One region of the Actinoplanes sp. NPDC023801 genome, then DNA from elsewhere that is predicted to be linked to it. Evidence: riboswitches for the same ligand, from Rfam matches in the RefSeq annotation. Region 1 holds a riboswitch; the other holds the start of a gene.

Region 1 (15,702 bases):
AGCCGCGCGCGTCCATCGCCACGGCCAGCCGTACCCCGCGCCGTAACGCCCCGACCAGCAGCGCGAACGCCGTCGACCCGAAGAGCCGCAGTTTGGCGACCGGGTTGCGGCCGGCGTCGATACCGCGGGCACGGCGGGCCAGGCTGAGCGACCGCCACTCCTCGCCGAGGAGCGGCACCAGACGGAACGCGGCGAGAGCGCCGATCGCGAACCGGGCCGGTGCCCTGGTGTTCTGCACCAGCGCGTCGGCCAGGTCGGTCGGGTCGGTGGTGGCGAACACGACGATCCCGGGCAGCGCCACCGCGAAGACCCGCATGATCAGCGCACCCGTCGTGGTCAGCACGCCGGTCGTCACGTCGACCGGGCCCAGCGACACCAGGAGGGTGCCGTCGCGTTCGGCAGCGAACAGCACCATGGTGATCAGGATTCCGGCTGCGGCCGGCAGTAACGGCGCCGCTCGCCGGGCCAGCACGCCGAGCCGTACGCCGAAGAACGGCAGCACCAGCATTTCGACGAGCAGCGCCAGGGCCGGGGTCAGCGGGTCGAGGGTGGCGATCAGCGGCAGCGTGAAGAGCAACGCGGCACCGAGCTTGGCGACCGGGTTGCGGCGGGCGAGCGGCGCGGCCGGATCAGCGACCGGCTGAAGAGCGAGGGTCACGGCCGTGCCGTCCCGAGCGAAAGAGCGAGCGTCACGGGCGGTGCCTTCGGGGGAGCGGGTCCGGTTCCGGTGCGCCGAGGGGGACGGTTCGGTCGGCGAGGGTACGCACGAACGCGTCATCGTGGGTCACCGCGATCACCCCGTGTCCCTCCGTCCGCAGCGCGGCCAGCAGTTCGACCAGCTCGCGCCAGGTGCGGCGGTCCTGGCCGAAGGTCGGCTCGTCGAGCACCAGCAGCCGCGGCGCGGTCGCCAGTGCGGTGGCCACACTGAGCCGGCGCGCTTCCCCGCCGGAAAGGGTGTACGGGTTGGCCCCCGCGAGCCGGGTCAGCCGGAGCCGTTCCATCAGCTCGTCGACGGTACGGGTGATCTCGGCGGGGGAGCGGCCCAGCCGGCGCGGCCCGAGCGCCAGTTCGTCGGCGACCCGGGCGGTGACGAACTGATGCTCCGGGTTCTGGAACACCGATCCGACCCGGCCGGTGAGCGTGGCGGCCCGCCAGCGGTGCGGCGGCCGCCGGTCACCGAACGCCTCGACCCGCCCCGACGTCGGTGCGAGCAGCCCGCCGAGCAGCAGGGCCAGGGTCGACTTGCCGGTGCCGTTCGGTCCGGTGACGGCCAGGACCTCGCCGCCGCCGGCAGAGATGGTGACGGGCTCGAGGCGTCCGCTGACGGCGGCACACTCCGTCCGTACCAGATCGGGGGTCGCCTTTGATGTCGCCTTGATCGGTGGGGTGTGGAAACCCGGCACCCACACGCCCTCGTCAGCGAGTTTGTCGCCGTAGGCCGCGAAGATCACATCGGGTGATCCGTCGGCGCGGACGCCGCCGCCCGCCTCCAGGACGACGACCCGGTCGACGAGCGGAAGGGCCTCGGCGACCCGGTGTTCCACGATGATCAGCGTGGTGTCCGGGCCGGTGGCCCGGGCCACCGCCTCCCGGATGAGTGCGGCGCCCGGCGGGTCCAGGTTCGCGGTCGGCTCGTCGAGCAGCAGCAGGCCGGGACGCAGGGCGAGAATCCCGGCGAGGGCGAGGCGTTGCGCCTCACCGCCGGAGAGGGCCGAGGTCGGGCGATTCATCTGGTACGGGAAACCGACGCGATCGAGCACGTCGGAGACCCGTGGCCAGATCTCGGCGGCCGGCACTCCCCGGTTCTCCAGCCCGAACGCCACGTCGTCGCCGCTGCGGGCCATCACGAGCTGGGTCTGCGGATCCTGGAAGACGATGCCGACCCGGTCGCGGGCCTTGCGGGGGTCGAGCCCGTCGATCTGGATCGTGCCCTCGGACTCACCGGAGTCCTCCGGCAGCAGCCCGGCGATCGCGGCGAGGAGGGTGCTCTTGCCGGCTCCCGAGGGGCCGAGCAGGAGCACCCGTTCGCCGTGCCGGATCTCCAGGTCCAGCCCGCGGACCGCCCAGGCGCGGCGACCGGAGTGCCGCCACCCGAAGCCGTGGAGCCGGACCTCACTCATGTCTAGACGGATGCCCGCTCGCGGCCCGCCGCGAACCGGTCGAGCACGCCGGTCGGGGCGAGCGCCCGGACCAGTGCCCACGAACCGGCTCCGGCCACCACCGCACCGCTGAGCACGGTGATCGCCGCGTACGGGATGCGGTAGGACCACAGGTCGGCGCCGGCGGTGTAGGCGAAGAAGTCGTAGATCGCCGCGCCGACACCGGTCAGCGCGCCGGCCAGGATCGCGACCGGCAGCTTGAAGTTGCGGTAGAGCAGGACCGCGAAGACCAGCTCCGCGCCCAGCCCCTGGATCAGGCCCTGCAGGATGACCGTGCCGCCCCACTGGCTGCCGAGCAGCGCGGACACGGTGGCCGCGACCGCCTCGGCGTAGAGGGAGGCACCCGGCTTGCGGACGATCAGGCCGGCCAGCACGGCCGGGACCAGCCAGACCCCGTAGATCAGCGTCTGTGCCGGGGGGAAGAACGCGAAGGCGCTCTCGGTGATCGACCAGACCGTGCCCCAGGCCCAGAAGATCACGCCGAACGCCACGGCGATGACGGAGGCGACGACGATGTCTATCGTCCGCCAGCGGTTCGATTCGGTTGCTTTCATGATTGCCTCCCAGTGGGTACCGGGAGGAGACGCACGCCGCGACCCCGGGCGGCGGTGCCCAGGGCACGACGCGGCTGGAGATGACCGAACTTCCTGCGCTGGCATTACCCAGATCAGGTACGAGGGTCTGCGGATGCCCGCACTCTCAGCGCTGTGCGCTCCCCTGTCGGATCGAAGCCTGCCCGCTCGCGCGGCCAAGCTCCGGTGGATGTGCTTCGATGACCGTAACACCTGGTAGCGGCGTGGCACAGGGGAGGGATCACGTGATCGAGGTCAAAGCGCGCGGGCTGGTTTTCGACGTTCACGAGGGCGGGCCGGAGGACGGTGAACCGGTTCTCCTGCTGCACGGGTTCCCGCAGGACTCCCGGGAGTTCGACCTGATCCTGCCCCGGTTGCACGCGGCCGGGCTGCGGACGTACGCGCTGGATCAGCGGGGGTATTCACCGGGTGCGCGGCCGTCCGGCGCCGCCGCCTACACGATGACGTCGGTGACCGCCGACGCGATCGCCGTCCTCGACGCCCTCGGGGTCGAGAAGGCGCACGTGGTCGGGCACGACTGGGGCGCGCAGGTGGGCTGGCAGCTGGCCGCCCGCCATCCGGACCGGGTACGCACCCTGACCGCGATCTCGGTACCGCATCCGCGGGCGTTGCTGCTGGCCCTGCGGGTCCGCCCCAGCCAGCAGGCCCGGCTCACCTACTTCAAGGTGTTCCAGACGTCGTTCAGCGAGAAGTTGCTGCTGGCCCAGCACGCCCTGCTGCTGCGGCTGATGCTGCGCCCGCTCGGCATGCGCGCCGAGCAGTACGTGGCCGCGATGCGCGAACCGGGACGGCTCACCGCTGGACTGAACTGGTACCGGGCCTTCAGCGCCGCGCAGGTGGCGAATCTGGGCGCTGTCACCGTGCCGACCACGTACGTGTGGAGCGACGCCGACGGCGTGGTCGGGCGGACCGCGGCGCTGCGTACCAGGGACTGGGTGCGGGCCGACTACCAGTTCGTGGTGATGCGCGGCGTCACCCATTGGGTGCCGGAGCAGGCTCCGCGTGAGCTTGCCGACGCGGTGCTGGCACGTATCGGGGTTTGACGGAGGGGTGCTACGGGGAACTCGGCGCGGCATGGCGGTCGATACCCACACTCCCCGGGAAACTGAGAAGCAGCGCTGGGACCGGAACTTCGCTGATCTGCTGCAAGAGCTGCGGGTCGCCCAGACCGGTGTGCAGATTCTCTTCGCGTTCCTGCTCACCCTGCCCTTCAGCAGCGGCTTCCCGAACGTCACTCAGTTCCAGAAGGACACCTACATCGTCGCCCTGATCAGTGCGGCGTTCGCCACCGCGATGATCATCTCGCCGGTGGCGTTCCACCGCGCGCTGTTCCGGCAGGGCCGCAAGCCCGAACTGGTCAAGTACGCCCACAAGATGGCCACCGGTGGTCTGGTCTTCATGCTGGTCTCGATGACCAGCAGCGTCCTGCTGATCACCGACTACCTGCTCGACTGGAAGTGGGCCATCCCGCTGACCGTGGTCACCGGCGGCTGGTTCCTGACCTTCTGGGCCATCCTGCCGTTCGCCCACCGCGAATGGGGCGACGACGACGAGGACGACGGTTCCGCGCCCGCCTAGTAGCACCCGGGCTGGCTCGCACCGCTGAGACAGCGGTGCGAGCCAGCCGAGCATCAGCGGCGCTTCAGGCCGAGCTGACGCAGCTCCAGCTCGGCGAGAGCGGCGACCGCGGCCGAGTCGCCGGCCCGCCAGCTCTGGGCGATGTCCGGACCCAGCTTGGCGAGCCTGGTCAGCGGCTGGGTCGCCAGCGCGCGCAACGCCAGCAGGTCCTGGCCGGCCGGGTCGCTGCGGACCGCCACGGCGACCCCGGCCCGGCGGATCCAGCTCAGCCGCCACGGCAGCCAGAAGAAGAGCACCAGGGCGAGCGGTACGCCCACCGCGACCGCGGGCAGGATCAGCGCCAGCTGAGCGACGAACTCCTGCTGCTGACGGCCCGCGTCGGCGATCGACCGGGCAGCGTCGGCAGCGCCGGTGAACGGACCGGTCAGCTCGTCACCGACGATCGGCACCCGGCCCACCTTGCCGCCGGCGTCAGCGAGATTGTCGGCGATGCCGCTGCCGGCGCCCTCCAGTTTCTGGCCGGGCACGGCGAGCTTCTCCACGACGTCGTGTATCCAGAAGGCGACCCGGATCCACAGGTAGACCCAGATGACGACGAAGATGTCGCTGATCAGTTGGCGAAGGGCGACGGGGACGCGGTCCGCATAGAGCTTCACATCGGAAGCGTCGCACCCAGCCCTCCACGGCGCACTCCGGGTCGTCCCTCAGGGGCCGCAGGGGTCCCGCTCCGTTGCGGCGCCCTCGGGTCGCCCGTCAGGAGCGTTGGGCTGTTGCGGCGCCGTCGGGGGCGTCCGTCAGGAGCGTGGAGCCTTCGCGGCGCACTCCGGGCAGGTCCCGAAGATCTCGAGGGTGTGCGAGACGTCGACGAAGCCGTGCTGACCGGCCATCTTGTCGGCCCACGACTCGACCGCCGGGCCGAGCACCTCGACGGTCCGCCCGCACGACCGGCACACCAGATGGTGGTGGTGCCCCTGGCTGCAGCGGCGGTAGAGGTGCTCCCCGCCGGGCGGCCGCATGACGTCAATCTCCCCGGCGTCCGCCAGCCCCTGCAGCGTCCGGTAGACGGTGGTCAGCCCGACCCGCTCGCCCCGGTCCCGCAGCATCGCGTGCAGGTCCTGGGCACTGTGGAAGCCCTCGGTCTCGGCGAGGACGGCGCTCACCGCGCTGCGCTGCTTGGTGTTGCGGATCGTGTTGTCGGCGTTCACTGTCGGCTCTCCCTGGCGTGGCTCACGGCGTCGGCGACGATGTGGGCGACGTGTTCGTCCACCAGGGAGTATGCGATCTCCCGGCCCCGTCGCACACCCCGCACCACACCGGCTCCGCGCAGCACACGCAGGTGCTGGGATACCAGCGGCTGCGGAGCGCCGAGTTTCTCCACGAGATCGTGGACACAGCGCTCGCCCAACCCCAGCTCGACCACGATGGCGACACGGATCGGCGCGGACAGGGCACGCAGCAGTGCCCCCGCCGATTCGTACGCTTCGTAACCGGTGGTCGTCGTCATCGTTGCGCCAACGGTACAGGCAGGTAGTGGTCAGGCATGCAGCACGACATCCGGTGGCTCGGAGGCCGTCGGAGGGGTCTGCGGGCGGTGCAGCGAGTGCCGGATCGACGCGGCCAGCGCGGTCGCCACGAAGACGGCCAGGGCGAGCAGGACGGTGGTGGCACCCGGTGCGGTGTCCGCCTCGGCCGAGACCAGCACGCCCGCTCCGGCGGCACCGACCCCGATCAGCATGGCGACCGTCATGGTGCTGACGAACCCCCGGGTGAGCTGCTGTGCGGCGGCCACCGGCACGACCATCAGGGCCGAGACGAGCAACAACCCGACGGTACGCATGGCGATCGTCACGGTCACCGCCGTGGTCACGGCGAGCAGGAGGTTGAGGGTCCGCACCGGCAGGCCGCTGACCCTCGCGTACTCCTCGTCGTTGCAGAGCGCGAAGAGAGCCGGGCGGAAGAACAACATGGCGGCCAGCACGGTCACACCGAGCCCGCCGATCACCATGAGGTCGGTGGCCGAGGTGGTCAGCGGCGAACCGAACAGGTACTGCATGAGACTGCTGTTGCCGCTGCCGTCGGAGAGGCCGACAAGCAGCACGCCACCGGCGATCCCGCCGTAGAAGAGCATGGCCAGGGCCAGGTCGCCGGAGGTGCGGCCGCGTTCCCTGATGAGCTCCACGCCCACCGCGCCGACGGTCGCCACCACGATCGCGGAGAACACCGGTTCGTTGCCGGTGAGCAGGCCGAGACCGACACCGGTGAGCGCCACGTGACCGATCCCGTCGCCGATCAGCGAGAGCCGGCGCTGCACCAGGTAGATGCCGAGCGCCGGGGCGGCCAGCCCGATGATCATCGCGGCCGCCAGGGCGCGCTGCATGAACGGCAGCGTGAGCAGTTCCATCAGTACGCCTTCGTTCCCTCGGTGGGGGCCCACTCGCAGATGCCGGCCTTGAGTTCCTCGGCGTGCGGGTGCAGGTGCTCGTGGTCCGGTTCGGCGTGGTGGCCGGCCGGCTCGGGGGGAGTCCCCTCGTACGCGATCCGCCCGTCGTGCACCACCACGGCCCGCCCGATCAGCGGCCGCAGCGGGCCCAGTTCGTGCAGGACCAGCAGGATCGTGCCGCCGTCGCCGGCGAACCGGGTCAGCGCCGCGGCGAACGCCTCCTGGCTGGCCGCGTCCACCCCGGCGTTCGGCTCGTCGAGCACCAGCAAGTCCGGTTTCCCGGCCAGTGCCCGGGCGATCAGGGTGCGCTGCTGCTGTCCGCCGGAGAGGGTCGTCACCGGGTCGCCGATGCGGTCCAGCAGCCCGACGGCGGTCAGCGCGTCGCGTACCGCCGCCTTGTCCCCCGCCGCCGGGAAACGGAAGACGCCCCGCCGGGCCAGCCGGCCCGAGGCGACGACCTCGCCGACCGTGGCCGGCACGCCGCTGCCGGCGCCCAGCCGCTGCGGCACGTACCCGATCCGCGCCCACTGCCGGAACCGCTTCTGTGGCGTCCCGAACAACTCGATCGAGCCCCGGCGCGAAGGGACCAGGCCGAGGATCGTCCGGATCAGGGTGGACTTGCCGGAGCCGTTGGCGCCGAGGATCGCGACCACGTCGCCGGCCGTGACGCTCAGCGACACGTCCCGGAGGACCTCGCGGCCGTCATAGCCGGCCGCGAGATGGCTCACCGCAACAACGCTCATGAACACTCCAGGCCGAGCTTCAGTGCGGCCAGATTGGCGCGCATCACCGAGAAATAGTCCGCCGAGCCGTCGGTCAGCCCTTCGATGGGGTCGAGCACCGCGGTCCGGGCGCCGACCTCCTTGGCGATCGTCTCAGCCACCTTCGGGCTGACCAGCGTCTCGAAGAAGATCGTGGTGGTCCCGTGCTCCTTGGCCTCGGCGGCCACGGCGGCGAGCCGCTGCGGGGACGGCTCGGTCTCCGGGTCGACACCGGTGATGCCGATCTGGGTCAGCTCGTACCGGTCGGCGAGGTAACTGAACGCGGTGTGGCTGGTGACCAGTTCCCGGCGGGCACAGTTGGCCAGCCCGGTCTTGAACTCGCCGTCCAGTGCGGTCAGCTCGGTGCGCAGCGTGGCGGCGCGGGCGGTGAAGTCGGCGGCGTGCGCCGGGTCGGCCTTGCCGAGGCGCTCGGCGAGCTTGTCGGCGATACCGGCCAGCCGGGCCGGGTCGAGCCACACGTGCGGGTCGGCGCCGGAGTGTTCCTCCTCGCCCTCGGCGTGCGTGTCGCCCTCGGCGTGCGCGTCGGCCTCCGCCGCGTCGATCGTCTCGACCGCCGTCGCGGCGTCGAAGGCACGGTCGCCGCCGTTCTGCTTCACCGCGTCGTCGACCGCGGGCTGGAAGCCGGCCAGGTAGACGATCAGGCCGGCGTCGGACACCTCACCCACCTGGCGGGCGGTCAGTTCGACGTCGTGCGGCTCGGCGCCCGGCTTGGTGAGGGTGGACACGCTGACCGCGTCGCCGCCGACCCGCTCGCTGACGAACTGCAGCGGATAGAACGCCGTGACGACCGGGAGCTTGCCGTCGGCGCCGGCGGAGTCGCTCCCGCAGCCGGTGAGGGCGGTCAGCAGGAGCAGGGCGGGAAGCAGGCGGCGCATCATGCCAGCAACTGTCGTCGATAATGACAATGATTGTCAAAGCCGCATGAATTCACAGCGTCTTCGACACCGCGGCGACCACCAGGAGGGTGAGCAGCACCACCCGGACCACCCGGGTGACCGGCAACTGCACCGGCCACGTGCTGAAGGTCAGCGCGCCCAGGCCGGCGGCCAGCAGGCCGAGCAGCAACGCGCCCACGATGCCCGGCAGGAAGAGCCCGGCCAGCAGTACGACCAGCACCGCGAAGAACGCGGCGGTCGGATTCACCCGGGCCAGCCGGTGCAGCAATGTGCGCGTCATCTCGCTCCTGTCGCGTGTGCGTACCCTCATCACATGCTGGTGCTCAACCGCTTCTCCGTCCCGGCGGAAACGCAGGACGACTTCCGGGACCGCGCGCACGCCGCGCTCGGCGCCCTGTCACGCACTCCCGGCTACCGTTCCGGCCGGCTCACCCGGGCCCTGGAGGACACGGCCGGCTGGATCCTGGTCACCGAATGGGAATCGGTCGGAGCCTACCGGCGCGCGCTCGGCGCCTTCGATGTGAAGGTGCACGCCACGCCGCTGCTCGCGCTCTCCCTCGACGAGCCGTCGGCGTTCGAGACCCTCGCCTCCGCGGAGCCCGGCGGGGACGTGATCGTCACCGCCAGCGACCGGGCGGCCGAACCCTGGCGCTGAACACTAGGCTTGCAACATGAGTCTTCCTCCGCCCCCGCCGCCGGCCGGCCCGGGTGTGCACCCGCCGTTCCCGGCTCCCCCGGTCGAGGGACGCGGCAAGCGGGTCGGGACGAGCCTCGGCATCGTCGCCGGCATCGTCGTGCTGGTCTGCGGTGCCGGCTCGATCGCCGGATTCGGGTTCGTGACGGCCTTCAACAGGGCGCTCGACGAGCAGGTCGAAATCGTCGTCAGCCGATACCTGGAGGATCTCCAGGATCGCGACTTCGACGGCGCCTACCAGCAGCTCTGCCAGTCCGCACGGGACTCCGAGACCCAGGCCGACTACACCGAGCGGATGGCGGACATGGAGCCGTTCGACTCTTACTCGGTCGGTGATCTCTCCACCCTCGGGATGCGGCTCACCGTGCCGGTCGAGCTGACCTACCCCGACGGCGACCAGGTGAGCATGGAGGCCGACCTCACGCAGAACCAGTCGACGGGCAAGTTCGAGGTGTGCGACCTCGGAGAGTAATCTCGCTCTTCGTCCTGTAACTCTCGATTTCCCCGCCGACACCCAGCCGGCGTAGGAGGAAACCGCACATGCCTGCCGACCGTATCGACAGCGTCGTCAGCCTGGCCAAGCGCCGGGGCTTCGTCTTCCCCTCCAGCGAGATCTACGGAGGAACCCGCTCGGCCTGGGACTACGGTCCGCTCGGCGTGGAACTGAAGGAGAACGTCCGCCGGCAGTGGTGGAAGACCATGGTCCAGCAGCGCGACGACATCGTCGGCCTGGACTCGGCGGTCATCCTGTCCCGTGACGTGTGGGCCGCCTCCGGTCACCTCGACGCGTTCGTCGACCCGCTGACCGAGTGCCAGTCCTGCCACAAGCGTTTCCGGGCCGACCACCTGGAGGAGGCGTTCGAGGCCAGGCACGGCAAGCTTCCGGGGTCCCTGCAGGAGCTGAACTGCCCGAACTGCGGCAACAAGGGCACCTTCACCGAGCCGAAGATGTTCAACGGCCTGATGAAGACGTACCTCGGCCCGACCGAGAGCGCCGACGGCCTGCACTACCTGCGCCCGGAGACCGCGCAGGGCATCTTCGTGAACTACAACAACGTGGCGACCGCGGCCCGCAAGAAGCCGCCGTTCGGCATCGCGCAGGTCGGCAAGAGTTTCCGCAACGAGATCACCCCGGGCAACTTCATCTTCCGTACGCGTGAGTTCGAGCAGATGGAGATGGAGTTCTTCGTCGCGCCCGGCAGTGACGAGGAATGGCACGAGTACTGGCTGCAGGAGCGCTGGAACTGGTACCGCGACCTGGGCCTGTCCGAGAGCAACCTGCGCTTCTTCGAACACCCGAAGGAGAAGCTCTCGCACTACTCGAAGCGCACGGTCGACATCGAGTACCGCTTCCAGTTCGGTGGCACCGAGTTCGCCGAACTCGAGGGCATCGCCAACCGCACCGACTTCGACCTGTCGACGCACTCGAAGCACTCCGGCGTGGACCTGTCCTTCTTCGACCAGGAGAAGGGCGAGCGCTGGGTGCCGTACGTCATCGAGCCGGCGGCCGGCCTGACCCGTGCCGTGCTGGCGTTTCTGCTCGAGGCGTACGACGAGGACGAGGCCCCGAACACCAAGGGCGGCGTCGACAAGCGCACCGTCATGCGGTTCGACCCGAGGCTCGCGCCGGTCAAGGTCGCCGTCCTGCCGCTGTCGCGCAACCCGGAACTGTCGCCGAAGGCCAAGGAGCTGTCGGCGAACCTGCGCAAGCGCTGGGTGGTCGAGTTCGACGACTCGCAGGCCATCGGCCGCCGGTACCGCCGCCAGGACGAGATCGGCACCCCGTTCTGCGTCACCGTGGACTTCGACACCCTCACCGACAACGCGGTGACGGTTCGCGACCGGGACACCATGAAGCAGGAGCGGGTGTCCCTCGACCAGATCGAGGACTACCTGATCAAGCGCCTGCCCGGCTGCTGACGGCGTTCGAATCCATCGATGCGGGGCATGGTTGCGCCATGCCCCGCTTCGACTCGATGCGGATGGCTCACCACAAGCCACTGGTGGTGATCGGCTCGATCGTCGGACTCGGCATCATCGGGTTCGCCACCGTGCGTATGGTCTCCGGCGGCCAGGGGCTCGTCTCCGCCCTCTTCCTCGGACTGTTCGGCCTGGCGATCATCGGGTTCAACCTGTGGTCGGCCTTCGGCCGCAACGGCTCCGCCTGCACCGTCACCCGCCGGGACTGAACCCTTCTCGACGGGGCTCTAAGCTTCCGGGACATGTCATCACGGGGAGTCTTTGCACTGGCGATGCTGACGGCCACCGCGATCGGGGCCGGCGCCACCCTCGGTGGTTGCGCCGCCGAGGAACAACCGCGGATCCCGCTGGGCGAGGCCGGGTCCGCGACGCCGATCCGGCTGGCCGCGAAGCCCGACCGCACCGGGCTGCTGCCGATGTCGAAATGGCCGGCCGCCTGCGACCTGCTTCCCGAACCGGCGGTGCGGGAGATCCTGCCCGCGGCGACCGTGGTGGAGATGAAACGCGTCACGCCGACGTTCGAGACCGGCGATCTCGGCAGCCGGGACCGCGTCTTCCCCGGCGACGCGTCGTGCCACATCGGCATCGACTTCGCCGGAGCCGAGCGGCGCGAGTCGCGTGATTACCCGGCGTACATCTACGTCACCGTCCGGGCGGCCGGTACGCCCGAGCTGGCCAGGAAGAACTACGACGAGAAGGTCGTCCTCGCCGGCAAGGAGTGCCCGGCCGACCTGGTCGCGGCGACCGGGCTGGACGGCTGTGCCGAGGACATCGGCAAATGGGCGTTCCTCAAGAACGGCATCACGGGCGAGCTGAGCGGCCTCGCCCCGTTGCTGAACGACGGCGTCTACTTCGAGGGCCAGAAGGAGAACACCTACGCCGACCAGATCTGGCGCGGCACCGTCGAGACCGAGATGCTGAAGGCCGTCGCCGCACGGCTCCCCTGACGGGAAGTCAGAACTCGAAACCGCCGGGGCGGTGGTTGCGGTCGGCGATCAGTCCGGCGAGCACGGCCACGGCGATCTCCGGTGGGGTACGGCTACCGATGTTCAACCCGACCGGCCGGTGCACCCGGCCGATCTCCTCCTCGGGCACGCCCAGCTCACGCAGCGCCGCCAGGTGCGGGCCCTCGTGGCGGGGGTTGCCCAGGATGCCGATCCATCGGGACTGCCCGGCCAGCGCCTCCTTGAGCAGCGTGCCGATCTCCGGCCGGTGATGATCGGTCAGCAGGATGTCGGTGTGCTGGTCCGGGGCGGCGGCCGCCAGATCACCCACGAAGGTGTCGCCGTGTGGCCGTGGTGTCCCGCCCCGCCGGGTCGGGTCCGGTTCCACGAGCACCGTCCGGAAGCCCAGCTCGACCCCGAACCGGGCCAGCATCTCGGCCACCGGCGACTCGAGAACGACGATCAGCCGCCGCGGGCTCAGCGCGTCACTCACCCCGTCGACTCTGCCAGACCTCAATGGAAAAAGCACCCGTTAAGGTGTCGCCCGCCAACTGGTATGGTGACTATTGTTACGCCGCTAGGAAAACCCCGGCCGGCAACCGTGACCGGCTACCCTCACCCCTGGAGGCGTCGTTGCCCACCCTGGAAGAACGCGTCGGCAATCTGGAGGACCGCATGGACGAGCAGGAGCGGCTCCGCGCCAGCCAAGACCGCGATCTTGCCGACATCTCCGAGAAGCTGCGGGCCCAGAAAGGCCTCCTCCAAGCTCTCGCGAAGACTCAGTCCGAGCACTCCGCGATCCTCGCCGAGCACTCCGCGATCCTCGTGGATCACACGCAAAGACTCGGCCGGCTGGAAGGCAAGGTCGACACCGTCGAGGGCGGTGTGCGGCAGATCATCGGGATGCTGGACACGTTGATCGAGCGGGACAGCGGACGGTAGCCGAGCGGGCGATTCGAGGTCGCCGGGCCGGGCGTGTCACCCTAGAGCGCGTGACCGCACCACTCATGCTCGGCGACCACGCCGTCAATCCGCCCGTCGTGCTCGCCCCGATGGCGGGCATCACCAATGTGGCGTTCCGGCGGCTCTGCCGGGAGCAGGGCGGTGGCGTCTACGTCTGCGAGATGATCACGACCCGGGCGCTGGTGGAGCGGATCCCCAAGACGCTCAAGATGATCGCGTTCGCGGAGGACGAGGGCTTCCGCAGCCTGCAGCTCTACGGGGTGGACCCGGACGTGACGGCGGCGGCCGTGCGGATGGTCGGCGAGGACAACCTCGCGGACCACATCGATCTTAACTTCGGCTGTCCGGTGCCCAAGGTCACCCGGCGCGGTGGCGGCTCGGCCCTGCCGTGGCGACGCCGGCTCTTCGGCCGGATCGTGACGCAGGCGGTCGCGGCGGCCAAGCCGTTCGGCATCCCGGTCACGATCAAGATGCGCAAGGGGATCGACGACGACCATCTGACGTACGTGGAAGCCGGTCTCGCCGCCCAGGAAGCCGGCGTGACAGCGGTGGCCCTGCACGCCCGCACCGCCGAGCAGCGCTATTCGGGTCAGGCCGACTGGGACGCGATCGCCACCCTCAAGCAGGCCCTGGACGTGCCGGTGCTCGGCAACGGTGACATCTGGGAGGGCTCCGACGCCCTGCGCATGGTGGAGCACACCGGCTGCGACGGGGTCGTGGTCGGCCGCGGCTGCCTGGGCCGGCCGTGGCTGTTCGCCGACCTGGAGGCGGCGTTCACCCAGGGTGCCGGTTACCGGCCGGTGCTGCCGTCCCTCGGTGAGGTGGCCAAGATCATCGCCCGGCACGCGCAGTTGCTGGTCGAGGCGCTCGAGGACGAACGGCACGGCTGCGCCGACTTCCGCAAGCACGTCGCGTGGTACCTGAAGGGCTTCCCGGTCGGCGGCGAACTGCGCCGCAACCTGGCGATGATCTCGTCGCTGGCCGAGCTGGACGACCTGCTCGCCAAGCTCGACCCGTCGATCCCGTTCCCGGCCGAGGCGCTCGGCCAGCCCCGCGGCCGGGTGAACGCGCCCGGCAAGGTGTCGCTCCCGCACGGATGGCTGGACAGCCGCGACGACGAGACCGTTCCCGAGGGCGCCGAGACCGACGAGTCCGGCGGCTGATGGATCCGCGTTCGGTCGAACCCTTCCCGCCCACCTGGACCGACGACGGTCCACCGGCCCACGACCGGTTCCCCGCTCTGCCGCGGTCCATCGCGTGGGAGCCGGACGTCGACGAGCCGACACTGTGGCGGGCGCTGGAGTGGGGCGACCTGGAGTGCTGGAGACGGCTGGTCCAGATCCTGCGGGAGCAGGACCGCCTGGCGGAACTCGAACCGTCGCGGGAGCGCCTCGCCGCGACCGCCTCGGAGAAGGAACTGACCAGGCTCGTCGACTTGTGCTCGTCGAGCTTCGACGCCGTGTCCGGTGCCCGCTTTCAGGTCGCCCGGGTCACCCGGTTCCCCGCCGACGCGGTCGGCATGGAACGCTGCGCGGCGCTGCTGGCCGAGGTCGGCTCCTTCGACGAGGCGGTGGCCGCGCAGCGGGAGGCGCTGCGGCTCGGCAACGGTGCGACGTACTTCCGGCTCTGGCCGGAACGCACGTTGCGGGCGTTGACTCGTGGCGGCCGTTTCGACGACGCCGAGGAACTGCTGCGGGCGTACCCCGGTGAGATGGCCGCCGTCTTCGCCCTCGCTCTGCTCCTGCAGGTGCGCGGCCGCACCGCCGAGGGCGAGGAGCTGCTGCGCCGGCATCCGGCGGCGGACCACTTCCGCGTACGGTATGCGCTGTTCACCCTGTTGGAACGGGACGGACGGCATGCCGAGGCCGCCGAAGTGGTGCCGGCCGAGGGCTGGCCGCTCCAGATGCGCCGGGAAGCCGAGCGCCGGGCCGTCGAGTCCTCGCCGTTCACTCTTCCCCGGGTGCCGCCGGACGACCATCCGCACTGGGCGATCTGGTCGGTGGACGACTTCCTGGGCCGGGCGTTCGCCGTCTGAGATTCCCGGGGCTGCGGGAGATCGCCGCACCGGGCACCATCGGGGCTCATGCGGGGCAGTGTGTCGGGAATCCGGGTGTGGACCAGTGTGCTGCTGGTCTGCTTCATGTGGGCGGTCATCGCGGCTGGCTCGTTCGCCCTGGCGGCGGCGCTCGTCATGCGGTTCACCGGATCATGGGGGTGGGCGCTCGCGGCCGGGTTCCTGGCCGCCGCGGTGCTCTGCGGTGCACTGTCGGACGCCGGGCTGATCCCCGGCCGGGGAACCGGGCTGGCCTGCCGGTTCGAACTGGCCCGGCATCCGGGGGACTGGGATCGCCATGCCCGCGCTGCGGAGGCGCTCAGCCGCCGCCACCCGGACGCCGCCGAGCGGGCCCTGCGGCGGGGCCTCGCGGAGGGCAGCACGGAGGCCTACGTGCCGCTGGCCAGGCTGCTGGAGAAACAGGGCCGCGCGGACGAGCTCGCCGCTGTCCGGGCCGAGGTGGCCGGTACCGCGGGCGTTCCCCAGTTGCGGGGCCTCGTCATGCGCTGCGACCAGCGGATCCCGCGGGACTACCGGGCCGCGGCCGACTTCCAGGCGGCGCTGACCGACCGCGACCCCGGGAACGCAAGACTCCGCGACTACCTGGGCATGCTTCTGGC
Region 2 (15,702 bases), on a different contig from region 1:
GCCTTCACCGCCGCCGGCGTGACCAGCACCGTCGGGTCCAGCAAGCTTGTCGGCGGAACGGTCACGCAGGCCATCCACGGCGCCAAGATGATCAAGCTTGCCCTGACCACTGCGGCGGCACCGAACTCCAACCGGGTAGAAGGCACAATCACCATGGAGTTGGAGACCGACGCCACCGCCGTTGCTCTCGACGCAACAGATGTAGTGACCGTCGCCCTCACCGGCACGGCCAGCGTCTCCCCCGCGGCGTCGATCGCCAACTGCGCCCAGGGCTCGGGCAAGGTTTGGACCTGCGCCATCACCGGCTACTACACCAACGTAACCGCAATCAACGTGACTGTGGCACCTGCTCCCTGATCTATAGCCGCCCGCCTGGCACCCGCTGAGGGCAGACTTCCTTCAAGTAGGCACTGTCCCCACACGGCCGACGGAGTTGTCATACGCATAAACCGTCGTCTCGTCATGGCCGCCGTCCTCGTGACGGCGGCCATCGGCGCGTGGGCCGTGAACACCGGCCAGGTTTCCTACGTAGTCACCTACGGCATCAGCATGAATCCCGTTTACTATGCCGATGATCTCGTCATTCTCATCCGGTCCGATTCTTATGAGGTCGGCCAGATAGCTGCATACCATGGGAACGACGGGCAGACCGAAGTGCTGCACCGCATCATCGACGGTGACGGCACGAGTGGCTACGTCCTAAAAGGCGACAACAATGATTCGGTCGACGCCGCGAAGCCCACTGCTGACAAGATCATCGGGCGCGCTGTACTGCACATTCCCCAAGGCGGCACCTGGCTGCAACCGCTGCTGAGCCCAACCGGCTTGGGCATGCTGGGCTTCCTGTTCGTAAGCGGTGGCGCGGTAGGCATCAAAAGCCGCCGGGACATCCCACGCGGTCGCCGCAGGAAGAGAGTGAAGGGCATGTCTGGCGGAGGTGGCTCCTGGGCTACTGCGGCGGCCGTGTTCAAGGCGGTCAGCCGCCTTCATCCCGCCCTCCGGATGCTGGCCGTCACCACCGCTGTCTGCAGTGTCGTCGGACTCGCCCTCGGTGTACTGGGCTGGATGAAGCCGACCACCGAGAGCGTGAGCCGCTCCGGCAGAACCGGCGAGTCGATGACGTTCGCCTACACCGCTGAGGTTCCTCGCTCGGCCGCCTACGACGGCACCACGGTCCACTCCCCGGATCCGGTCTTCCGAAAGCTGGCCAACGTCGTAGATCTGCACATGAACTACCGGGGTGAGCCGGGCCGCATCGAGATATCGGCTCGCCTGTCCTCGCAGAACGGCTGGCACAAAACTCTTGTTCTGTCCCAGCCGAAACAGTTCACCACCGACAGATACACCGGCAAAATCCAATTAGATCTGCCCTCGCTTGATCAACTCGTCGCGGAGGCCGGCAAGGCGATCGGCGTTGACATGGGTCCCACCACCCTCGCGATCACCGCCCGGGTCCGTCACGGGGACGGGAGCACGTTCGAGCCGCAGGTCTCCTTCAGTCTCGCTCCGCTCCAGTTCACTCTCGTCGGCAGCCCGGAAGCACTGGCCGTGGACAGGTCCAGCACGCCCGCGGGCACCTCGGTTCAGGACCGGCGGATCGGCGCTTTCGGCTACTACCCGCTGACCGCGGCCGAGGCCCGGAAGTACGCCGTCTACCTGATCCTCGTGGCCCTGATCGGCGCCGGAATCGTCGCCTGGATGGCGCTGGGTCATGTCCCGCTGCGGACCCGCACCCAGATCCAGCGCCGCTACCCACACCTGATCGTCCCGGTCGAGCCGATGGCCAGTCCGCCCGGCAAGCCCGTCGTCACAGTCGACACGTTCCCGGCTCTCGTGAAGCTCGCCGAGAAGTACGGGCAGATGATCCTCACCTGGACCCGCCCGGACGGCGCCGACGATTTCGTGGTCCGCGACGAGGGCATCCTCTACCGGTACCGGATCGACCCGAACGTCACCGCCTCCAAAGCGGCCCCGGCAGGAGCAGCACCCGAGCCGGCAGTGGCAGGCCGTCCCCGAACTGCGCAACCGGCTCCCGACAACGCGCCGGTCATGGGACTGCTGCCCGTCGCCGAGCACCAAGCGGAGGTCGGCACCGAAAAGATCGGAGCCACGACCACAGGTATCGAAGGCACGACCACAGGTCATGAGGCCCCGACCGCGGACACGGAGCCGCTCGCGAAGAAGCCGACTCCCCGGAAACGCGCCGCCACAACTACGGCAACCAAGACCGCAGCCACCAAGACCGCAGCAGCGAAGGCCCCCGCGTCCAAGACACCCGGAACCAGGACTCCCACGAAGCGCACCCGCGCAACAGCGAAGCCGTCCCAGCCCTCAGCATTCACAAGCGATAACCCGGCGCTGGCAGCTGATCTCGGATCGGAAGGCCGGACAACCGAAACCCCGGCCCCGGCTCACAACCGGCTCGCCGCATCCCGCGAAGCCGCAGCCACCACAAGCAAGCAGCCCTCCGCTCCCGGCGAAGCAACCGCCGCTGAAGACAGCGCGACGAAGACGACCTCCATAGACGGGATGAAGGCTGCGGACGAGGCAGCCGCCGCCAACCGGGTGGCCGACGCGGACGAGGCGAAGGCCGCAGACCAGGCGACCGCCACGGATGGGATCAACGCCGCGGACGGCGTCAATGCCGAAACGCAAGCGCAGGTTGGCAAAGCTGAGCAGCCCATCGGGGAGGCGGAGTCGGCCACCAAGGCGGACCAGACCGCTGAGACCGGCCAGGCCCCCGAAGAGCAAACAGAAGCCCAGCAGCCGGTCAAGAACCAGAAGGCCTCCAGCCGCCGCAAGTCCCGGTCGAGGCGCACCCGGCAACCTGCCAGTCCCGAACCGGCCACTGCCTCCACCACCGAGGCCCGTGAAGCCATGGAGGACCTGGCCGGACGCAATACCCCGATGACGACGCCCGAGCCAGGAAGCCCGACGACGCCCGAGCCGGGCAGCCCGACGACCCAGCCAGGCAGCGCCGACTCGTCCGGCGCCGAAGTCAAGCCGGTCCCGTGGCCCGAGGCGGGCCCCGGGTCACAGCCGGACCCGCCGACGCACAACCGGGAGCCGTTCTACGACTTCCTACCGGTGGCGAAACGCGCCGCCGCCAACGATGTGGACGACATCGACGAACCGGATGCATGACCGCGTCCTTCGACCCGGCCATCCTGACAGGTCAGCGTCACCCCCGCGTAGATCTTGTGACGATGCGCCGTCGCGACAGCCCCAACCTCCCGCAATCGCCTCGAGGGGAGGCGCGGCCGGCGCGCACAGCAGCGACCTTGTGAGGATGTGCCGTTGCGGCAGTCTCCACCTCACAAGATCGCCCGCAAAGAGCGGCGCCGTGCGCGACGGGGAGCGGTCAGGCGGTGGGGGTGACCGGCAGGTACACGCGGCCTCCGGCGTCGACGAACTCTTCCGACTTGGCCTTCATGCCGGCCGCCCGGATCTCGTGGCTGATCTTCATGGAGCAGAACTTCGGGCCGCACATGGAGCAGAAGTGCGCCGTCTTGGCGGGCGCCGCCGGCAGTGTCTCGTCGTGATACGCGCGAGCGGTGTCAGGGTCGAGGGCCAGCTCGAACTGGTCCTCCCACCGGAAGTCGAACCGGGCCCTGGAGAGGGCGTCGTCCCACTCCTGAGCGCCCGGGTGCCCCTTGGCGATGTCCGCCGCGTGCGCCGCGATCTTGTAAGCGATCATGCCTGCCTTGACGTCTTCCTTGTTCGGCAGCCCGAGGTGTTCCTTGGGGGTGACGTAGCAGAGCATCGCGGTACCGAACCAGCCGATCATCGCGGCGCCGATGGCGGACGTGATGTGGTCGTAGGCGGGTGCGATGTCGGTGGCGAGCGGCCCGAGTGTGTAGAAGGGTGCCCCGCCGCAGAGTTCGACCTGCAGATCGACGTTCTCTTTGATCTTGTGCATCGGCACGTGGCCGGGGCCTTCGACCATGACCTGGACGTCGTACTCCCACGCGATGTGGGTGAGTTCGCCGAGCGTACGCAGTTCCGCGAACTGTGCTTCGTCGTTGGCGTCGGCGATGGAACCCGGCCGGAGACCGTCGCCCAGGGAGAACGTGATGTCGTACTCCCGGAAGATCTCGCACAGCTCCCGGAAGTGGGTGTACAGGAAGTTCTCCCGGTGCTCGGCAAGGCACCAGGCCGCCATGATCGACCCGCCGCGCGAGACGATGCCGGTCACCCGTTCAGCGGCCATCGGCACGTACGCCAGAAGCACACCGGCGTGGATCGTCATGTAGTCGACGCCCTGTTCCGCCTGTTCGATGACGGTCTCGCGGAAGACCTCCCAGGACAGTTTGAGCGGGTCACCTTTGACCTTCTCGAGCGCCTGGTACAGGGGCACCGTGCCGATCGGGACGGGCGAGTTCCGTACGATCGCCTCGCGGGTCTCATGAATGTGCTGCCCGGTGGAGAGGTCCATCACGGTGTCGGCGCCCCAGCGGGTGGCCCAGGTCAGCTTTTCGACCTCCTCGTCGATCGACGAGGTGACGGCCGAGGTGCCGATGTTGGCGTTGACCTTCACGAGGAAGCGGGAGCCGATGATCATCGGCTCGGACTCGGGGTGGTTGACGTTGGCGGGCAGTACGGCCCGCCCCGCGGCGATCTCGTCGCGCACCAGTTCCGGTGACACTCCTTCGCGGACGGCGACGTACTCCATCTCGGGTGTGATGATCCTGGCGCGCGCGGAGGCGAGCTGGGTCCGGCCGGTCCGCCACGGTTTGCGCAGCGGGGGTAGTCCGGCCGAGGGTTCGCTGCCGGGGCCGGAGGTGTCGTACAGGCGCACCGGCGGGTTGTCCCCGGTGAGCACGACCTCGGTGAACGGGACCTGGATGTCCGGGCGGGGCCCTTCGACGTAGACCTTGCGACGCACGATCAATACCTCCCCAAAGTTGTACAAAACCGGCGGCCGACGGCAGCATGGAGCCACCCGGCGAGCCACCGAAGATCTAGACGGACCAGCCGAAGTGGTCCAGCGGTCCCGGTCCGGCGCCCAGTTCCCAGGAACTGCCACCGCGCAGGCCCCGGTTCACGTAGTCCTTCGCCGCCGCCACCGCGTCCGGCACCGCGTCGCCCGCGGCCAGCCGCACCGCGATCGCCGACGAGAACGTGCATCCCGACCCGTGGTTGTTCCGCGTCGCCACCGGCTCGCCGCGCAGCAGGGTCGTCTCACCGGCGAAGTGCAGGACATCGACCGCCAGCTCACTGCCGGTCACCACGACGCCGCGCGGCCCGAGGTCCGCGAGATCGGCTGCCGCCGAGACCATCTCCTCGACGGTCTCCACCCGCCGTCCCAGCAGAGCTCCGGCCTCGTGCCGGTTCGGGGTCACCACGCATGGGTACGCGAGAAGCACCCCCACCACCGCGGCCTCGCCCAACCTGCTGCCCGCGGTGGCCACGAGAACCGGGTCGACGACGAGGTTCGGCAGGTCGTCCACCCGTGACGCGATGACCTTGGCGACGGCCGGATCGGAGATCATCCCGACCTTGACCGCGGTGACCGGCAGATCGGACAGCACCGCGTCGAGCTGAGCCGCGACGATCTCCGCCGGGACCGGGTGGATTGCCGTGACACCGAGCGTGTTCTGCGCCGTGATCGCGGTGATCACCGAGGTGCCGAACGCCCCGAGCGCCGCGAACGTCTTCAGATCCGCCTGGATCCCGGCGCCTCCACCGGAGTCGGACCCGGCGATCGTCAGCACCACCGGCGGCGTCACCCCAACCCCCCTCGGCTGGACAGGACCGCTGTCTCAGCGGCCGGGAGACAGCGGTGCGCGCCAGCCCGGCTTTCGGGGCTGGACAGGACCGCTGTTTCAGCGGCCGGGAGACAACGGTGGTGTCCAGCTGCGGATTTGAAGGCGGTGGCCAGCTCGCGGGCGGTCCGCTCAGGGTCGGGTGACCGCATCACGGCGCCCATCACGGCGATCCCAGCAGCACCGCCGGCGGCGCACTCGGCGGCCCGGGCCGGTGTGTCGACACCCCCGAGCGCCAGCCACGGCACGGGCGGCCGCAGCTCGGCGGCCCCCGTGACCCCGAGCGCGGGCCCGTACCCCGGCTTGGACACCGTCGGGTAGACCGGCGACACCGTCACAAAGTCCACTTCCGACAGGTCCTCGCTGCCGTGCCAGGAACGGCCGGTAAGCGCGACCCCGGACGGCAGCGGATCCGCGCCGGCCAGGTGCACGGCGTTCCCGCCGAGCGGATCGGGACCGGAAATGATCAGACGCTCCGGCGGTACGACCGACCGCAGCTCGCCGGCCAGGGCCACGCGCTCGGCGTACCGCAGATCCCTCTCGCGAAGGATGACCCAGGCGGCCCCGCCGCGGACCGCCTGCCTGATGACCTCGACCAGCGACCCGGCGGCGGACCGCCGATCGGTGAGCACGACGAGCCCGCCCGGCGTCACCACTGCGGGATCCCTTCGTCCGGAGTGGACGCCACCGCGTGGAACCGTCGTGGGATACGTCCCGCGGAGCGGGCCAGCCGGCCCGCGGTGACCGCGTGCCGCATCGCCGTGGCCATCGCTGCCGGGTCGTCGGACCGGGTGATCGCGCTGGCGACGAGCACCGCGTCGCAGCCGAGTTCCATGGCGAGCGCGGCGTCGGACGCGGTGCCGATGCCCGCGTCGAGGACCACCGGCACGTCGACGCTCTGCACGATCAACTCGATGTGGTGCCGGTTGGAGATGCCGAGACCGGAACCGATCGGTGAGCCGGCCGGCATCACCGCGGCACATCCGGCGTCGGCGAGGCGGCGGGCCAGGATCGGATCATCACTGGTGTACGGCAGGACCGTGAACCCGTCCGCAACGAGCGTCTCGGCCGCGCGCAGGAGTTCGATCCCGTCCGGCAGCAGGGTCCGCTCGTCGCCGATCACCTCGAGTTTGATCAGGTCCGTCTCGAACGCCTCGCGCGCCATCTGTGCGGTCTTGACCGCATCGCCGGCGGTGTAGCAGCCGGCCGTGTTCGGCAGCACCCGCACACCGAGCCGATCGAGCATCGGCAGCAGGCCCGGCCCGGCCGCGTCGACCCGGCGCAGCGCCACCGTGACAAGCGTCGTCTCGGACGCCGCGATCGCCTCCTCGAGCGCGGCCAGACTGTTCGCCCCGCCGGTGCCGAGGATCAGTCCGTTCTCCGGAAGAAACGTCACGTCAGCCTCCCTGCGCGGCGGTGAGGACCTCGATCCGGTCGCCGTCCACGAGATCCACCTCCGACCAGGTCGAGCGGGGCACCACGGTGCCGTTGACGGCGACCGCCACCCCACGCTGGGCGGCGATCATCTCGGCGACCAGGGTCGCCACCGAGCAGGTGCCGGCCCGGCTCTCGGCCTGACCGTTGATCGTCAGCTTCATCGGAACCTCCCGGGTGCGAACGCGTCGAGAATCGGATCAGCCGAGCCGGTGAGCACCAGGTCGGCGATGAGTCGGGCGGTGATCGGGGCGAGCAGGACGCCGTTACGGAAGTGGCCGGCCGCCACCACGACGCGGCGGTCGTCGTCGAGGAATCCCAGGATGGGCGCGTTGTCCGGCGTGCCCGGCCGGTGCCCGACGGTGACCTCGGTGAGTTCGTGCTCGGCGAGGCCGGGTACCAGGTCGAGGGCGGCGCGCAACAGGTCGTGCACTCCCCCGGCGGTCGGCATCCGATCGGCCCGTTCCTCCTGGGTGGCGCCGACCACGATCTCGCCGTCGGCACGCGGGACGAGGTAGACGTGCCGCCCGTCGGCCGTGCCGTCGATCACGTGGCGAAGCAGGCCGGGTTCGCCGCGCAGTCGCAGTACCTGGCCTTTCACTGGGCGGATCGGCAAGCCGGTGAGCGCCGCGGTCCCGCAGCCGGCCGCGACCACGATCACGTCGGCGTCCACTCGCGACAGGTCGGAGACATGCTCGGCCACGAGCCGGTCCGCCAGCGCGGCTCGCAACGCCGCCACGATCTTGCGGGGGTCGGCCTGGTGTTCGGCGGCCGCGTACGCCCCGGCCCGGACCCGCGGTGAGATCGCCGGCTCGAGGTCACGGACCTGTGAGCCGGTCAGCGGCTTCAGCTTCTGGTGCTTCCACTCCCGCGCTGCCTCGGCGACGTCGTCCGCGGTAAGCGCCGGCGACAGTGTCCCGGTCCGGTCGTAGCCGACGTCACCGAGTGCGGCCACGAACTCCGGCCACAACTCGTACCCCACCTCGAGCAACCGGGTGAGGTGCGGATATTCGAAGGCCGACTCGCCGCCCGGCGCGAGCATCCCGGCCGCGACGTGCCAGGCCCCGTCCGTCCCGCCGGGTGCCGGGTCGTAGACGGTGACGTCCGCCCCACGCCGCGACAGCTCCGCAGCGATGGAGAGACCGATGATGCCACCCCCGACGACCGCGACCCGGCGCGGCGCGGAAGGACCGGCCAGAGGATCCCGGGTCATCGGAGGACCGCCAGGAACTCCGCGACCGCTCCCTTCGGATCCGCCGCGAAGGCGGAGACCGCCGCGATGCCGTGCACCGCGAGCAGCGGCACCCGTTCCGCGGTGATACCGCCGATCGCCAGGACCGGCGTGCCCGGTACCGCGTCGGCGACGGCCGCGATCGCGGCCGGCCCGAGCGGTGGTGGCAGTCCGTCCTTCGTGGACGTGAGGAAGGCGGGTCCGACGCCGAGGTAACTGGCCCCGGCCGTGACCGCGGCCCGCGCCGACTCCGGGTCGCGGCAGGTGGCGCCGACGACCGCGTCCGGGCCGAGCACCCGCCGCGCCGCCTCGACCGGCAGGTCGTCGGCTCCGACGTGAACGCCGTCCGCACCGGCCGCGGCAGCAACCCCGGCGGAGTCGTTGACCAGGACCATCGTGCCGGCCGGCCGGCAGATCCGGACCGCCTCGACGGCAAGCGCGTACGCCGCCGCCTCGGTGGTCTTCACCCGGATCTGCACCGCGACATCGGGCAGGCCGGCGACACCGCGTACGACATCGATGTCGTCGGTTATGACGTGGATGCGAGGAAAAGATGTGTGCACGAGGCACTCCTCCCTGCGCCGGCATTACCCGGATCAGGTTCGACGGTCGGGGGCCGCGTCAGCCCCCCTCTCAGCCCGGTGCCCGGACTCCCGTGGGGTTGTTTGTAATCGGACCCTAACCGGTCCGTGACAAGAGTGTCTAGCGGACGTCCCAGACCGGCTGTGGCACCTCGACCACCTCGCCGTCGCTCCTGAACAGCACGAAGCGGTCGAAGGACCTGGTGAACCAGCGGTCGTGGGTGACCGCTATCACGGTGCCGTCGAACGCCTTCAGGCCCTCCTCGAGCGCCTCCGCCGACGCCAGGTCGAGGTTGTCGGTCGGCTCGTCGAGCAGCAGCATGGTCGCCCCCGACAGCTCCAGCAGCAGCACCAGGAACCGGGCCTGCTGCCCGCCGGACAGGGTCCCGAACCGCTGGTCGCCCTGGGCCGCCAGCTCGTAGCGGTTCAGTGCCTTCATGGCACCGGCCCGGTCCATGCCCGATCGGTGGTCGTCGCCCCGCCAGAGGATCTCGACGAGAGTCTTCTCCACCAGCTCCGGCCGGTCGTGGGTCTGCGAGAAGTGACCGGGCCGGACCCGTGCCCCGAGCCGGACCTTGCCGTCGTGGGCCACACGTGCGAGCGGGGCACCGTCGACCGGCTTGTGCTCCAGGTCGGGGTCGGTGCCACCGGCCGCGAGCAGGCGCAGGAAGTGCGACTTGCCGGTGCCGTTCGCGCCGAGTACCGCGACCCGGTCGCCGTACCAGACCTCGAGGTCGAACGGGAATGTCAGGTTCTCGAGTTCCAGCTGCTCGCAGATGACCGACCGCTTGCCGGTGCGGCCGCCGCGCAGGTTCATCCTGACGGCCTGGTCCTTGGGCGGCAGCGGCGGCGGACCGGCCTCCTCGAACTTGCGGAGCCGGGTCTGCGCGGCCTGGTATCGCGAGGCCAGGCCGTCGTTGTAGGCCGCCTTGTTCTTGAGCATGAAGACCAGTTCCTTGATCTTCTCGTGCTCCTCGTCCCAGCGGCGCCGGAGTTCCTCCATCCGCTCGTGCCGGTTCACCCGGGCCTCGTGCCAGGAGGCGAACCCGCCCGGATGGGTCCAGGCACTGCCGCCCTCGACGGCCACCACCCGGTCGGCGGTCTCGGCGAGCAGTTCCCGGTCGTGCGAGACGTACAGCACCGACTTGTTCGACTCGCGGAGCCGTTGCTCCAGCCAGCGTTTGGCGGGGACGTCGAGGAAGTTGTCCGGCTCGTCGAGCAGCAGCACCTCGTCGTTGCCACGGAGCAGCAGGTCGAGGGCGAACCGTTTCTGCTCTCCGCCGGAGAGAGTGCGCACGACCCGGCTCTTGGCCTCCTCCCACGGCTTGCCGAGGATGGACACCGTCACCGTGTCGAAGAGCACCTCGGCGTCGTACCCACCGACCTCGCCCCAGTTGGCGATGGCGTTGGCGTAGGCGATCTGGCTCTTCTCGGTCTCGTCGAGGGCTTCGGTGGCCTTGCGCAGGCGATCGCCCGACGCGCGAAGCGTCGGGGAGACCAGGGACAGAGCGAGATCCTCGAGCGTACGATCGTCGCCGATCATGCCGATGAACTGGCGCATCACACCGAGTCCGCCGGATCTGGCGATGGTCCCGTCCTGCATCGGCAGGTCGCCGGCCACCATGCGCATGAGCGTGGTCTTGCCGGCTCCGTTCGGCCCGACGAGGGCGACCTTGGCCCCCTCGCCGACGCGGAACGACACGTCGGAGAAAAGCTCCCTACCGTCCGGGAGCACGAATCCGGCGCCGGCGACATCCACGTAACCCATGGCGGCATCCTCCCTGTGACGGGGTGGTTCAGTCAGCCGATTTTCCGGTGACCCGCAGAACCCGGAAACCCTTCTGGCTGGCCACCCGCTCGACATTCCACCCCAGCCCGACGAGCCAGGTGTGCAGCGAATCACCGCCGAGGTGCCGGTTGATCACCAGCCAGGCCGTACCGCCGGGTGCGAGGCGCTGCAGCCAGTGCTCGAGCAGGCCGTGCAGTCCCGCCTTGCCGATGTGGGTGGGCGGGTTGCTCCAGATCTCCGTGAAGGTGACGTCCTGCGGCACCTCGTCGGGCGACCGCACCAGCACCCGATCCGCCAGGCCGAGCTGTCCGGCGTTCTCCGTGGCCAGGTCGCGGGCCCGCGCGTTGACGTCGACGGCGTACACCGTGACCCGCGGCGCCTCGCTTGCCAGCACGCAGGCGATCGGGCCGTACCCGCAACCCAGGTCCAGGAAGGTGCCCTCGGCGGCGGCACCGGGCAGCCCGCCCTTGCGCAGCAGCACGGCCGTGCCCGGGTCGAGACGGCCGGCCGAGAAGACCCCGGAGGCGACGGCCAGCCGGTAGTCCCGGCCGGCGACGGTGAACTCGATCTCGCCGCGCCGCAGGGGCGCGTCGGGTTCGGCGGTGAAGTAATGGTCGGCGCTCACCTGCCAAGTCTCCCGCCGGCGGGAGACCGGGCACACGCCGGGGTGGCGGACACCATGTGCGTTCATAGATCAGCGTGCCCGCCTAGCTTGGGCGCATGCGGTACGCCACCCCGATGCGCTCCGCTCACCGCGCCGCGCCGGCGAGCGGTCCCCTCCTGCTGATCCGGATCGGTGCCCGCGGTCAGCATCGTCGCCCGTCGCGGCGGCACCTGCGCCGCGAGCCGGTGATCGCCCAGCTGTTCACCCGCGGCCTGGCCAGCCTGATCGTGCTCGGCATCGTCGTCATGCTCGGCGTACTCATCGTCGCCGACGAGCGTCGCGCTCACACCCGGCTGGCGTCCGCGCAGATCGACGCGCGCATCGCCTCACGGGCGGTGGATCCGGCGCCGCTCACCGAGGCCGAGGTCTTCCCCGGCGGCTCCGCCGCCTTTCAGGTGACGGGGACCGACATCATCGCCGACTGCTCCCTCGCCGCCGGCGGAGCCTTGCGCACAACCCTCCTGCGGTACGGGTGCACGCAGGCGGTCCGGGCCTCCCTCACGGTTCCGTACGCCGACTACCGGATCACCGCCGGGATGCTGAACCTGCCCGACACGGCGAGCGCGACATCGGTCGGCGACCAGGTCCGCTATCTGGTCGAGACGGGCGACGGCAGTTTCGCCGACATGGCCGGAACCGAGACCGGACCGGGCACCCCGGTCCTGTGGCGCACCCGCGGCCACTACGTCATGTACTGCGTGATCACCGGCCCGTCCGGTGAGCTGGTGGCCGCCGACACCCCGGCCGTCCAGCAGCTGACCAGCGAAGTACTGGACGCCCACCTGCACGACACGGTCCTGATCCGCCGAGCGTCCTGAACCCCTCAGCCGGCCCTCACCGCTGTCCCCACTGACGTGAGACAGCGATGAGCCCAGCCGGGGTGGTTCTTCAGGCGCGGAGGCGGCGGGTGGCCTCGGCGCGGGCCGCGTACTCGGTCTCGTCCGGATAGCCCACCGCGACCAGCGTGAGACCGTGCGCCGCGGCGACCATCACCTCGCTGGACCTCTCCCGCATGGTGAGCAGTTTCGCCGGCCACTCCGGCGGGCGCCGCCCGTCACCGACCGTCAGCATCGCCCCGACCAGGCTGCGCACCATCGCCTGGCAGAACGCGTCGGCCTGCACGGTCGCCACACACACGCCGTCGGAATCGCGCCGCCAGTCCAGCCGGTTGATCGCCCGGATCGTGGTCGCGTGCTCCTTGCGTTTGCAGAACGCGGCGAAGTCGTGCTCCCCCAGCAGACCGGCGGCGGCCGCGTTCAACCGGTCCAGGTCGAGCGGCCGCATCCAGCCGAGCGTGTCGTGCCGGCGTAGCGGCTCGGGCCCCCACGGACGGTCCGAGACCCGGTACTCGTACCGGCGGAACGTCGCCGAGAACCGCGCGTCGAAGGTGTCCGGCACCGGGACCACGCTCCGCACCCGGGCGTCCGGCGGCATCACGGCGGCGAGCCGCCGCAGGAGCGAGTCCTCCAGTTCGGCCCAGCGCTCGACCGGCAGGTCGACGTGGCAGACCTGTCCCGTGGCGTGCACTCCGGCATCGGTCCGTCCGGCCACGGTCAGCCCGAGCGGAGTGCCGGCGCCGACGAGGCGGGCGAAAGCTTCGATCAAGACCCCGGCGACGGTACGGCGGGACGGCTGAGCCGCCCAGCCGGAGAAGTCGGCGCCGTCGTACGACACGTCCAGGCGAAGCCGAATGGTGTCCGTCATCCGCATGCTCTCTCAAGATGAGTGGGGCCCGGCACCCCGAAGGATGCCGGGCCCCGCCCGATGTGTGTTCCAGCCGTGAGGATCAGGCCTTGTCGGTGTCTTCGCCCTCGGCCTTGTCGCCGGGCTTGTCACCGGAGGCGCTGACCGGAGCCTCGGCGTCCTGGTCGTCCTGGACGTCGTCCGCGGCGGTGGTGCCGGCCGGGGCGTCGTCCGCGATGGTGGTGCTGGCGGGGGCGTCGTCCTCGGGCGCGAGCGCCTCGACCTTGGCCTGCTGCGCGGCGGCCTTGCGGGCCTCCTTGGACGGGCCGGTGGTGGCCGCGACCTGCAGCTCCTCGACCAGCTCGATGACGGCCATCGGAGCGGCGTCACCCTTGCGCGGGCCGATCTTGGTGATCCGGGTGTAACCGCCGGGACGGTTCGCGAACCGCGGAGCGATCTGCTCGAACAGGGCGTACACGACGTCCTTGTCCTTCACGGTGGCCAGCACCCGGCGACGGGCGTGCAGGTCGCCGCGCTTGGCCTTCGTGACGAGCTGCTCAGCCAGCGGGCGGAGCCGCTTGGCCTTCGACTCGGTGGTCTTGATCTTCCCGTGCCGGAAGAGCTCGGTGGCCAGGTTGGCCAGGATGAGCTTCTCGTGAGCCGGGCTGCCGCCGAGGCGGGCACCCTTGGTGGGCGTGGGCATTTCAGATGCTCCTTGATTAAAGGCGCAGCCGAGCTATTAGAGCTGCTCGGTCTCGCGGTAGTCGTCGGTGTCGTAGTCCACGTCGCCGAACGAGTCGACCACGTGCGCGGGGTCGAAGGACGGCGCGCTGTCCTTCAGGCCCAGGCCCATTCCGGCGAGCTTCATCTTGACCTCGTCGATCGACTTCTGGCCGAAGTTCCGGATGTCCAGAAGGTCAGCCTCCGTACGCCCTATCAACTCGCCCACGCTGTTGATGCCCTCGCGCTTGAGGCAGTTGTACGACCGGACGGTGAGGTCCAGCTCCTCGATCGGCAGGGCCAGGTCGGCAGCGAGCTGCGCGTCCTGCGGCGACGGGCCGATGTCGATGCCCTCAGCGGTCTCGTCCAGCTCACGGCAGAGGCCGAAGAGTTCGACGAGGGTCGAGCCGGCCGAGGCCAGCGCGGTCCGCGGGGAGATCGACGCCTTCGACTCGACGTCGATGATCAGGCGGTCGAAGTCGGTACGCTGCTCGACACGGGTCGCCTCGACGCGGTAGGTGACCTTGAGCACCGGCGAGTAGATCGAGTCGACCGGGATACGGCCGATCTCGGCGCCGGCGTTCTTGTTCTGCGCCGCGGTGACGTAGCCACGACCGCGCTCGACGGTCAGCTCCATGTCGAGCCGGCCCTTGCTGTTCAGCGTCGCCAGCTTCAGATCCGGGTTGTGCACGGAGACACCGGCCGGCGGCTGGATGTCCCCGGCGGTCACGTCGCCCGGGCCCTGCTTGCGCAGGTACATGCTGACCGGCTCGTCGTGCTCCGAGCTGACGGTCAGTTCCTTGACGTTCATGACCAGCTCGACCACGTCCTCCTTGACACCGGGGATCGTGGTGAACTCGTGCAGCACGCCGTCGATCTTGATGCTGGTGACCGCCGCGCCCGGGATGGACGAGAGCAGGGTCCGCCGCAGTGAGTTACCGAGGGTGTAACCGAAGCCGGGCTCCAGAGGTTCGATGGTGAACCGGGAGCGGGTCTCGCTGAGCGACTCCTCCGAGAGGGTCGGCCGCTGGCTGATGAGCACGCTGTTCTTCTTTCTGTCGGGCCACCCGCTATTTGATGGCCGTCTCTGTTCTGCTTCGAGGTGCCGGCCAGAAGGCCGGCACCTCGAAAGAGCGCTACTTGGAGTAGAGCTCGACGATCAGCTGCTCCTGGACCTGCGTGTCGATGACAGCGCGGGCCGGGAGCGAGTGGATCAGGATCTTCATCTCGCTGGGGATGGGCTCCAGCCACGCCGGAACCGGCTTGGAGCCGGCCTGCGCCTGGGCGACGACGAAGGGCGTGAGCTCCTTCGACTTCTCCCGGAGCGTGACGATGTCCTTGTCCCGGACGCGGTACGACGGGATGTCGACCTTGACGCCGTTGACCAGGAAGTGGCCGTGCTTGACCAGCTGCCGGGCGGCGTCACGGGAAGCGGCGTAGCCGGCCCGGTAGACGACGTTGTCGAGACGCGACTCGAGGATCTGCAGCAGCACCTCACCGGTCTTGCCGGGCTTGGTGACAGCCTCCTCGTAGTAACCGCGGAACTGCTTCTCGAGCACGCCGTACACGCGGCGGGCCTTCTGCTTCTCGCGGTGCTGGAGCAGGTACTCGGTCTCCTTGGTCCGGCCACGGCCGTGCTGGCCGGGCGGGAAGGGACGCGACTCGAACGGGCACTTCGGCCCGTCGCACTTGCTTCCCTTGAGGAACAGCTTCATCTTCTCGCGGCGGCAGCGCTTGCAGTCCGCACCTGTGTAACGAGCCATGTCTATATCTCCCTCAGACCCGGCGGCGCTTCGGCGGACGGCAACCGTTGTGCGGCTGCGGCGTGACGTCGG

What was found. Region 1 has a riboswitch for thiamine pyrophosphate ahead of AB0G04_RS25115 (ECF transporter S component). Riboswitches for the same ligand answer to the same signal wherever they lie in the genome.
Region 2: linked by a shared signal. The riboswitch ahead of AB0G04_RS17100 (thiamine phosphate synthase) and the one ahead of AB0G04_RS25115 (ECF transporter S component) in region 1 are both predicted to bind thiamine pyrophosphate.

The regions. Positions count from the first base shown of each region.
Region 1 is NZ_JBFAAI010000014.1:218,945-234,646, reverse strand. It holds gene AB0G04_RS25125 (energy-coupling factor transporter transmembrane component T) at 1-658, opposite strand, end outside; gene AB0G04_RS25120 (ABC transporter ATP-binding protein) at 690-2,120, opposite strand; gene AB0G04_RS25115 (ECF transporter S component) at 2,123-2,713, opposite strand; TPP riboswitch at 2,786-2,888, opposite strand; gene AB0G04_RS25110 (alpha/beta hydrolase) at 2,980-3,795, shown strand; gene AB0G04_RS25105 (DUF6328 family protein) at 3,827-4,330, shown strand; gene AB0G04_RS25100 (hypothetical protein) at 4,384-4,986, opposite strand; gene AB0G04_RS25095 (transcriptional repressor) at 5,125-5,535, opposite strand; gene AB0G04_RS25090 (metalloregulator ArsR/SmtB family transcription factor) at 5,532-5,834, opposite strand; gene AB0G04_RS25085 (metal ABC transporter permease) at 5,865-6,731, opposite strand; gene AB0G04_RS25080 (metal ABC transporter ATP-binding protein) at 6,731-7,513, opposite strand; gene AB0G04_RS25075 (metal ABC transporter substrate-binding protein) at 7,510-8,430, opposite strand; gene AB0G04_RS25070 (DUF6703 family protein) at 8,480-8,758, opposite strand; gene AB0G04_RS25065 (antibiotic biosynthesis monooxygenase family protein) at 8,762-9,103, shown strand; gene AB0G04_RS25060 (hypothetical protein) at 9,120-9,614, shown strand; gene AB0G04_RS25055 (glycine--tRNA ligase) at 9,683-11,062, shown strand; gene AB0G04_RS25050 (hypothetical protein) at 11,101-11,331, shown strand; gene AB0G04_RS25045 (hypothetical protein) at 11,365-12,069, shown strand; gene AB0G04_RS25040 (XdhC family protein) at 12,077-12,559, opposite strand; gene AB0G04_RS25035 (hypothetical protein) at 12,700-13,008, shown strand; gene dusB (tRNA dihydrouridine synthase DusB) at 13,074-14,192, shown strand; gene AB0G04_RS25025 (hypothetical protein) at 14,192-15,064, shown strand; gene AB0G04_RS25020 (hypothetical protein) at 15,113-15,702, shown strand, end outside.
Region 2 is NZ_JBFAAI010000008.1:114,527-130,228, forward strand. It holds gene AB0G04_RS17060 (hypothetical protein) at 1-357, shown strand, start outside; gene AB0G04_RS17065 (DUF5305 family protein) at 463-3,144, shown strand; gene thiC (phosphomethylpyrimidine synthase ThiC) at 3,362-4,891, opposite strand; gene thiD (bifunctional hydroxymethylpyrimidine kinase/phosphomethylpyrimidine kinase) at 4,962-5,729, opposite strand; gene AB0G04_RS17080 (thiamine phosphate synthase) at 5,726-6,421, opposite strand; gene AB0G04_RS17085 (thiazole synthase) at 6,415-7,161, opposite strand; gene thiS (sulfur carrier protein ThiS) at 7,163-7,363, opposite strand; gene thiO (glycine oxidase ThiO) at 7,360-8,412, opposite strand; gene AB0G04_RS17100 (thiamine phosphate synthase) at 8,409-8,993, opposite strand; TPP riboswitch at 8,987-9,097, opposite strand; gene AB0G04_RS17105 (ATP-binding cassette domain-containing protein) at 9,133-10,779, opposite strand; gene AB0G04_RS17110 (methyltransferase) at 10,808-11,425, opposite strand; gene AB0G04_RS17115 (hypothetical protein) at 11,521-12,282, shown strand; gene truA (tRNA pseudouridine(38-40) synthase TruA) at 12,353-13,168, opposite strand; gene rplQ (50S ribosomal protein L17) at 13,251-13,850, opposite strand; gene AB0G04_RS17130 (DNA-directed RNA polymerase subunit alpha) at 13,887-14,909, opposite strand; gene rpsD (30S ribosomal protein S4) at 15,004-15,630, opposite strand; gene rpsK (30S ribosomal protein S11) at 15,644-15,702, opposite strand, start outside.